DNA from 2 places in the Pseudomonas sp. SMSB3 genome. Region 2 is predicted to be linked to the other one. Evidence: predicted binding sites of a transcription regulator. Region 2 holds the regulator's gene; the other holds the start of a gene.

Region 1 (4,411 bases), on a different contig from region 2:
CGACCATTCCGATCCTCGATCTGTCGATGGCCACCGGCTTGCCGGGGTTGACCGAAGATACTCGCAGCAGCTTCGTGATCATCACCGAGTACAACACCAAGACCCAGGGGTTTCTGGTGCATTCGGTCGAGCGCATCGTCAACATGAACTGGGAAGAGATCCATCCGCCACCCAAGGGCACCGGGCGCGATCACTACCTGACCGCGGTCACCCGTGTGGACAATCGCATGGTCGAGATCATCGACGTGGAAAAGGTCCTGGCTGAAGTCGCGCCGTCCTCCGAGTCGGTGTCTGCCGGTGTGATCGATGCCGAGGTGCAGGACAAGGCCACGTTGCTGCGGGTGCTGACCGTCGACGATTCGTCGGTGGCGCGCAAGCAGGTCAGCCGCTGCCTGCAGACGGTGGGGGTCGAGGTGGTGGCGCTCAACGACGGTCGTCAGGCCCTGGACTACCTGCGCAAGTTGGTGGACGACGGCAAGAAGCCTGAAGAGGAGTTTCTGATGATGATCTCCGACATTGAGATGCCGGAGATGGACGGCTATACCCTGACAGCGGCGATCCGCAGCGATCCACGCATGCAAAAATTGCACATCTGCCTGCATACTTCGCTGTCTGGGGTATTCAACCAGGCGATGGTGAAGAAGGTCGGGGCCGATGACTTCCTGGCCAAGTTCAAGCCGGACGACCTGGCCCAACGGGTGGTCGATCGGATCAAGGCAACGCATTGAGGCGGCCGGGGCAGTGCGCCCCGGCACCACTGATTGAAAAGAGGCGGCAGCAGTGTCTACGGGTAATTTGGAATTCGAACAGTTCAGGGTCTTCCTGGAAAAAGCCTGTGGCATCCTGCTGGGCGAAAATAAGCAGTACCTGGTCTCCAGCCGTCTCAACAAGCTCATGGAACAGCAGGGCATCAAGAGCCTCGGCGAGCTGGTGCAGCGCATCCAGACCCAACCGCGCAGCGGCTTGCGCGAGCAGGTGGTCGATGCCATGACCACCAACGAGACCCTGTGGTTTCGCGACACCTATCCCTTCGAGGTGCTGAAGAACAAGGTCATCCCCGAGTTCATCCGCAACAACCCGGGCCAGCGCCTGCGCATGTGGTCGGCTGCCTGCTCCTCGGGCCAGGAGCCGTATTCGATCTCGATGGCCATCGATGAATTCGAGCGCAGCAACCTTGGCCAACTGAAGATGGGCGCACAGATCGTCGCCACCGACCTGTCCGGGTCGATGCTGACCAACTGCAAAACTGGCGAATACGACAGCCTGGCAATCGCTCGCGGCCTGTCCCAGGAGCGCCTGCAGCGCTACTTCGACACCAAGGGCCCCGGCCGCTGGGCGGTCAAGCCGGCGATCCGCAGCCGTGTCGAGTTCCGCTCCTTCAACCTGCTCGACAGCTACGCCAGCCTCGGCAAGTTCGACATCGTGTTCTGCCGCAACGTGCTGATCTACTTCTCGGCCCAGGTCAAGAAGGACATCCTGATGCGTATCCACAGCACTTTGAAGCCGGGCGGTTACCTGTTCCTCGGTGCCTCCGAGGCGCTGAACGGGTTGCCCGACCATTACCAGATGGTCCAGTGCAGCCCGGGGATCATTTACCAGGCCAAGTGAGCGGCAGGTGGGCCTGGTTTGCGCTGACATGCCCACCCCCTCGAGCGCCGCGCTGGCGGCATTCGAGGTTGGGTTGTACACCACGTTCTGCCTTGCGTGCTGCTGCTGCCAGCGGCACCGAGTGCGAGAGCATGGAAGCCTTGCTCATGTCGGTACTTCGAAGAAAAAATACGGCTCCAGGTCTGTGAATTGGGAAAGGAAGATCAAATGCTCTGCGGCGCTGACGTTCTTCAAGAACTTGAGTTGATCCGAGCCGCCCAGCATGAGGGCAGGGAAAAAACCGTACATCTCGTCATGGTTGAGCTGGCCCAGTTCTTTCAAGGCCGGCTTGAACAGATCGTTGAAATCGTTGGGCTCGACTCGTGCAGAAAGGATAAAGCCTTGGAGCTCCGTCTCGAGCTCTTCTTTTGTTAAGCAGTCGCGATGGAAGCTATAGTGAGCACTCACGCTTGATAGTGTGACCGACGCGCCGGTTTTCCCTCCATAGGTAAAGGTCGCCGAAAGCGCTTCTAGCGATGAGATGATAAGCGTCTTGATGTTCGAGTGCCGTATCTTCGAGCCAAGACCGCTGTTCCTCGGCCGGTGGTCATGCTTGGTTGCATCAAATGGCCCAGGGCTCATCCGTCACTGCCGTCAATTTTTTGCTTTGCCGCCGTGGCCGCCCGCTATTTGCCGCTTTTGCTCCTCAAGGCGGAAGCACTTTGCCGCTTTTCTGGCATCCGGTCGCTGCCGGGCTCCCTGCAGCCCAGCAATTCCGCGCCTTCGCAAATCTGGCACAGCCCTTGCTAAAGATTGGCCAACGACCATTGCGGCCTACCTTCGAAGGTTTTCCCGACATGAGCATCAGTTTTGACAAGGCGCTAGGCATTCATGAAAAGGCCCTGGGCTTTCGTGCGCAGCGCGCTGAAGTACTGGCCAACAATATCGCCAATGCCGATACCCCCAACTACAAGGCGCGTGACATGGACTTCTCGTCGGTACTCGCCGCCGAAAGCCAGAAGCAGCAGAACGGCCGCTTCGCCATGGACCGCACCAACAGCCGCCATATAGAGGCCGAAGGCCTGGCGATGGCCGATGACAGCATGCAGTACCGGGTGCCGACCCAGCCGTCGATCGACCAGAACACCGTGGACGCCCACATCGAGCAGTCCAACTACACGGAAAACGCCATCGGCTTCCAGGCCAGCTTCACCCTGCTCAACAGCAAATTCAAAGGGCTGGTGTCGGCCCTGCGCGGAGAGTAATCCATGTCCCTTTCCAGTGTTTTCAACATTGCCGGCAGTGGCATGAGCGCGCAGAACACCCGCCTCAACACCGTCGCCTCCAACATCGCCAACGCCGAGACCGTCTCTTCGAGCATCGACCAGACCTACCGCGCCCGTCACCCGGTGTTCGCCACCACCTTCCAGAATGCCCAGGCCGGCGTCGGCCAGTCGCTGTTCGAAGACCAGGGCCAGGCCGGGCAGGGCGTGCAGGTGCAAGGCATCGTCGAAGACCAGAGCACGCTGGAGGCGCGGTACGAGCCCAACCATCCGGCGGCGAACAAGGACGGCTACGTCTACTACCCCAACGTCAACGTGGTCGAAGAGATGGCTGACATGATCTCTGCCAGCCGTGCGTTCCAGACCAACGCCGAGCTGATGAACACCGCCAAGAACATGATGCAGAAGGTCCTGACCCTGGGTCAGTGATAAGGAATCCGAACCATGGCAGTCGACAGCAGTAGCGGTGTCAACCTTAACGACGTGATCGCCAACTCCGGCGTCAAGTCAGGCTCGCAGAACAAGTCCTCGACCAACGCCGCCACCGGTGGCCAGGCGCTGGGCAAGGATGCGTTCCTGCAGTTGCTGGTCACCCAGATGCAACACCAGAACCCGCTGGATCCACAGGACAACAGCGAATTCGTCGCCCAGCTGGCGCAGTTCAGCAGCCTCGAAGGCATCACTTCGCTCAACCAGTCGGTCAGCGCCATTACCAGCGCCATGGCCTCGTCCCAGGCGCTGCAAGCCTCCTCTCTGGCCGGGCGCTCGGTGATCGTGCAGAACGACAAGGCCGTGGTCGACACCAGCAGCAGCTTCAATGCCCAGTTCGTGGTGCCGCAGAACACCTCCGAGGCGAAGATCACCATCACCGACAAGGACGGCAACACGGTCAAGACCATCGAGCTTGGCGAGCAGAAAGCCGGCTACGGCGATTTCATCTGGGACGGCACCAACGACAAGGGCGAGAAAGTCGACCCAGGCACCTACACCTTCACCGCCACCACCACCGTCGATGGCAAGGCCGTGCAGATGAACACCCTGCTGCCGGCCAAGGTCACCAGCGTAAGTTTCAACAGCACCGGCGAGATGGTGCTGAACCTGGCAGGGGTGGGCAAAGTGTCCCTGTCCGACGTCCAAACCATCGGTATCTAAGGCCGACAGAACGGCAACAAGGAGCAACAGCATGTCTTTCAATATCGGCCTTAGCGGTCTGTACGCAGCCAACAAGCAACTCGACGTCACCGGCAACAACATCGCCAACGTCAACACCACCGGCTTCAAGTCCTCGCGCGCCGAGTTCGCCGATGTCTACGCCGGCGCCAACCGCCTGGGCGTGGGCAAGAACCAGGTCGGTAACGGCGTGCGCCTGGCGGCGATCTCCCAGCAGTTCAGCCAGGGTGACGTCAACAACACCGGCAACGTGCTGGACATGGGCATCCAGGGCCAGGGCTTCTTCGTGCTCTCGGACAACGGTGCGCGCGTCTACACCCGTGCCGGCGCCTTCCAGAACAGCAAGGACAACTTCGTCGTCACCTCCGATG
Region 2 (4,411 bases):
GACCTGCCGGTGATTCGTCGGGTGGGCCTGGGCATCGCCGTGGCCAATGCCGCATCGTTCGTCCGCCAGCACGCCCACGGCGTGACCCAGGCGCGCGGCGGCGAGGGCGCGGCACGCGAGTTCTGCGAACTGATCATGCAGGCCCAGGGCACCCTGGACGCTGCCAACGCCAACTACCTGTAAGGTTGCCCATGTTCAGCAAAAAAGCCCGCAACATTGCGTTGCTCGCGGTGATCGCCGCACTGCTGGCGGCCATCGGCTACTGGAATGTCAGCCCAGAGAGCTTCCTCGACCAGCCGGTGGCACAGGTCGATGAAAGCGCGATCGACTACTATGCGATCAACGCCCACAGCGTGCAGTACCTGCCCGACGGCAAGCTGCAATATGAAATGACTGCAGACAAGGTCGAACACCTCAAGGCCACCGAGGTCACACTGGTGACGACCCCTGACCTGCACATGTATCGCGGTACCGAATTCCCGTGGCACGTGCAAAGCCTGCGCGCCGAGGTCAACCCCGACGGCTCCGAGGTCGAGTTGATCGACAACGTGCGGGTCCAGCGTACCGATGAAAAGCAGCGCGAAATGGTCATCACCAGCTCGCGCATGACCGTATTCCCACAGAAGCAATATGCGCAGACCGAGCAAGCCGTTAGAATCGACGGCGCCGGTGGTACAACCACGGGCAAGGGAATGAAAGCGTATTTGAAAGAAGGCAAGATGGACTTGCTCTCTAACGTAAGAGGACAGTATGAGGCTCGTTAAAACCCTCCCCCTTTTGCTCAGCCTGAGCGCAGCACTGGGAAGCGCGAGCGCCTTCGCCCTGCCGACCGACCGTGACCAGCCTATTCGTATCCAGGCCGACAACGCGCACCTGGACGACAAGCAAGGCGTGGCGACCTACACCGGCGATGTGATCATCACCCAGGGCTCGATGATGATCAAAGGCAATACCGTGACCATGACCCGTGCCGCCAACGGCGACATCGACGTGGTGACATCGGTGGGCAACCTGGCCTACTTCGAACAGCAGCAGAGCACCGCCAAGCCAGAGAAGATGAAAGGCTGGGCCGTGACCATCCAGTACCAGGCGCAAAAAGACACGGTTATCCTCACCGACCGCGCCAAGGTCGAGAACGAAGGCAACACCACCGAAGGCGAGAAGATCGTCTACAACACCAAGACCCAGGTGGCGACCGCAGGTCGCGGTGGTAACGTGACGCAGCCACGTCAGCGTATCGACATGGTGATCCAGCCGAAGAAGAAGGCCGAGTAAATGGCAACCCTCAAAGCCCAGCACCTGGCCAAGAGCTACAAGGGGCGCCAGGTTGTGCGTGATGTCAGCCTGTCGATCGACAGCGGGCAGATCGTTGGCCTGCTCGGCCCCAACGGCGCCGGCAAGACCACCTGCTTCTACATGATCGTGGGCCTGGTCCAGGCCGATCAGGGACGCGTCCTGATCGACAATCTCGACGTCAGCCACCAGCCCATGCATGGCCGTGCACGTGCCGGGATCGGTTACCTGCCACAGGAAGCGTCGATCTTCCGCAAGCTGTCGGTGGCCGACAACATCATGGCGATCCTCGAAACGCGCAAGGAACTCGACCGTGAAGGCCGGCGCAAAGAGCTGGAAAGCCTGCTGCAGGAATTCCACATCAGCCATATCCGCGACAACCTTGGCATGAGCCTGTCCGGTGGTGAGCGCCGCCGCGTCGAGATTGCCCGCGCCCTGGCCACCGCGCCGAAGTTCATCCTGCTCGACGAACCCTTTGCCGGTGTCGACCCGATTTCGGTTGGCGACATCAAGCAGATCATCCACCACCTCAAGGCCAAGGGAATCGGTGTATTGATCACCGACCACAACGTCCGCGAGACGTTGGATATCTGCGAAACGGCCTATATCGTCAACGACGGTCGTCTGATCGCCGAGGGCGACGCCGAGACCATCCTGGCCAACGACCTGGTCAAGGAAGTCTACCTGGGCCACGAGTTCCGACTCTGAATCCAGACCTGCCGGGAGCACTGGCAAGCTCGCCCTGCTGGGCTTAAGTTGTTACGGTGCTCTAGGCAAACGCTACAATTTGAGGCATAAAACTTGCTTGAATTTGGCGCTCCGGCGCCCTCGTGTAGTGGATGGCGCATGCGCGCCGGCGAACAAGGTATTAAGCCCCAGCCATGAAACCATCGCTCGTCCTAAAAATGGGCCAGCAACTGACGATGACCCCGCAGTTGCAACAGGCCATTCGCCTCCTCCAGCTGTCCACACTGGACCTCCAGCAGGAGATCCAGGAAGCGCTGGAGTCCAATCCGATGCTCGAGCGCCAGGAAGACGGCGACGACTTCGACAATAGCGACCCGATGGCCGACAACGCCGAGAACAAGCCGGTCGCCGAGACTCAAGAGAGCAGCTTCCAGGAAAGCAGCACCAGCGCTGAAAGCCTCGAAGACGGTGAGTGGAACGAGCGAATCCCCAACGAGCTACCCGTCGACACCGCCTGGGAAGACATCTACCAGACCAGCGCCAGCAGCCTGCCCAGCAACGATGACGATGAGTGGGATTTCACCACCCGCACCTCGGCCGGCGAAAGCCTGCAAAGCCACCTGCTGTGGCAGCTCAACCTGGCACCGATGTCCGATACCGATCGGCTGATCGCAGTTACCCTGATCGATAGCATCAACGGCCAGGGCTACCTGGAAGATACCCTCGAGGAAATTTGCGCAGGCTTCGACCCTGAACTCGACATCGAGCTCGACGAAGTCGAAGCCGTGCTGCACCGTATCCAGCAGTTCGAGCCCGCCGGCGTCGGCGCGCGCAACCTGGGCGAGTGCCTGCTGCTGCAACTGCGCCAGCTGCCGCACAACACGCCATGGTTGGCTGAGGCCCAGCGCCTGGTCAGCGATTTCATCGACCTGCTCGGCAGCCGCGACTACAGCCAGCTGATGCGCCGCATGAAGCTCAAGGAAGATGAGCTGCGCCAGGTCATCGAGCTGGTACAGAGCCTCAATCCCCGCCCCGGCTCGCAGATCGAATCGAGCGAGCCTGAGTACGTGGTGCCGGACGTCATCGTGCGCAAGGACAGCGACCGCTGGCTGGTCGAGCTGAACCAGGAAGCGATTCCGCGCCTGCGCGTCAACGCGCAGTATGCGGGCTTCGTGCGCCGGGCCGACACCAGCGCCGACAACACCTTCATGCGCAACCAGCTGCAGGAGGCGCGCTGGTTCATCAAGAGCCTGCAAAGCCGCAACGAGACCCTGATGAAGGTGGCCACCCAGATCGTCGAACACCAGCGCGGCTTCCTCGATCACGGTGACGAAGCGATGAAGCCCCTGGTGCTGCACGACATCGCCGAAGCGGTGGGCATGCATGAGTCGACCATCTCGCGGGTCACCACCCAGAAGTACATGCACACGCCACGCGGCATCTACGAACTGAAATACTTTTTCTCCAGCCACGTCAGTACCGCCGAGGGCGGCGAATGCTCGTCCACGGCGATCCGCGCGATCATCAAGAAACTGGTTGCAGCGGAAAATCAGAAAAAGCCATTGAGTGACAGCAAGATCGCTGGTTTACTGGAGGCACAAGGCATCCAGGTCGCCCGTCGCACCGTCGCCAAGTACCGCGAGTCCCTCGGCATCGCACCGTCGAGCGAGCGCAAGCGACTGATGTAGCCCCTGGGTGTGCCACAGCGTTTGTGGGGTAGGTGCAACACCTGCCCCTTTATGCACGGGCAATAAAGGAGAAGCTGTATGCAAGTCAATATCAGTGGACAGCATGTAGAAGTCACCCAGCCGCTGCGCGATTACGTGCTCGAGAAGCTTGCCAGGGTGGAGAGTCACTTCGACAAGATCACCAACGTGCAGGTCATCATGAAAGTCGAGAAATTGCAGCAGAAGGTCGAGGCGACCCTGCAGATTCCCGGCGGCGAAGTGGTTGCCAACGCGGAACACGAAGACATGTATGCAGCCATCGATGCCTTGGCCGACAAGCTCGACCGCCAACTGAAAAAACACAAGGAAAAACAGCAAAGCCTGCTGCAAGGTGCAGCTGCCCGCTGATCCCTCTCATCCATGATCCGACTTGAAACCATCCTGACCCCCGGCCGTTCCCTGGTGAACGTGCCGGGCGGCAGCAAGAAGCGCGCCCTGGAAAAGGTCGCCACCGTCATTGCCGAGCAAGTGCCCGAGCTTGTCATGCAAGATGTCTTCGAAAAGCTCATCGCGCGCGAGAAACTGGGCTCTACCGGCTTTGGCAATGGCATTGCCATTCCCCACTGCCGACTCGAAGGCTGTTCCTCCCCTGTCAGCGCTCTGATGCACCTGGATGCGCCGATCGACTATGACGCCATCGATGGCGCCCCGGTGGATTTGCTCTTCGTCCTCTTGGTCCCGGAAGCCGCCACCGATGCCCATCT

What was found. The regulator sigma-54, encoded in region 2, starts transcription at its own class of promoters, with help from an activator protein. The targets are predictions, from matches to a motif close to ANTGGCATNNANNTTGCTNT.
Region 1: the regulator sigma-54 is predicted to act here: its motif matches at 2,378-2,397, upstream of flgB (flagellar basal body rod protein FlgB).

The regions. Positions count from the first base shown of each region.
Region 1 is NZ_JBKGGV010000021.1:19,016-23,426, forward strand. Features, by position in the region: gene ACLEJW_RS22285 (chemotaxis protein CheV) at 1-728, shown strand, start outside; gene cheR (protein-glutamate O-methyltransferase CheR) at 781-1,608, shown strand; partial or broken gene ACLEJW_RS22295 (T6SS immunity protein Tdi1 domain-containing protein) at 1,753-2,170, opposite strand; gene flgB (flagellar basal body rod protein FlgB) at 2,445-2,852, shown strand; gene flgC (flagellar basal body rod protein FlgC) at 2,856-3,299, shown strand; gene flgD (flagellar hook assembly protein FlgD) at 3,315-4,022, shown strand; gene flgE (flagellar hook protein FlgE) at 4,054-4,411, shown strand, end outside.
Region 2 is NZ_JBKGGV010000001.1:311,830-316,240, reverse strand. Features, by position in the region: gene ACLEJW_RS01455 (KdsC family phosphatase) at 1-183, shown strand, start outside; gene lptC (LPS export ABC transporter periplasmic protein LptC) at 192-764, shown strand; gene lptA (lipopolysaccharide transport periplasmic protein LptA) at 751-1,275, shown strand; gene lptB (LPS export ABC transporter ATP-binding protein) at 1,276-2,001, shown strand; gene ACLEJW_RS01435 (RNA polymerase factor sigma-54) at 2,175-3,668, shown strand; gene hpf (ribosome hibernation-promoting factor, HPF/YfiA family) at 3,747-4,055, shown strand; gene ptsN (PTS IIA-like nitrogen regulatory protein PtsN) at 4,068-4,411, shown strand, end outside.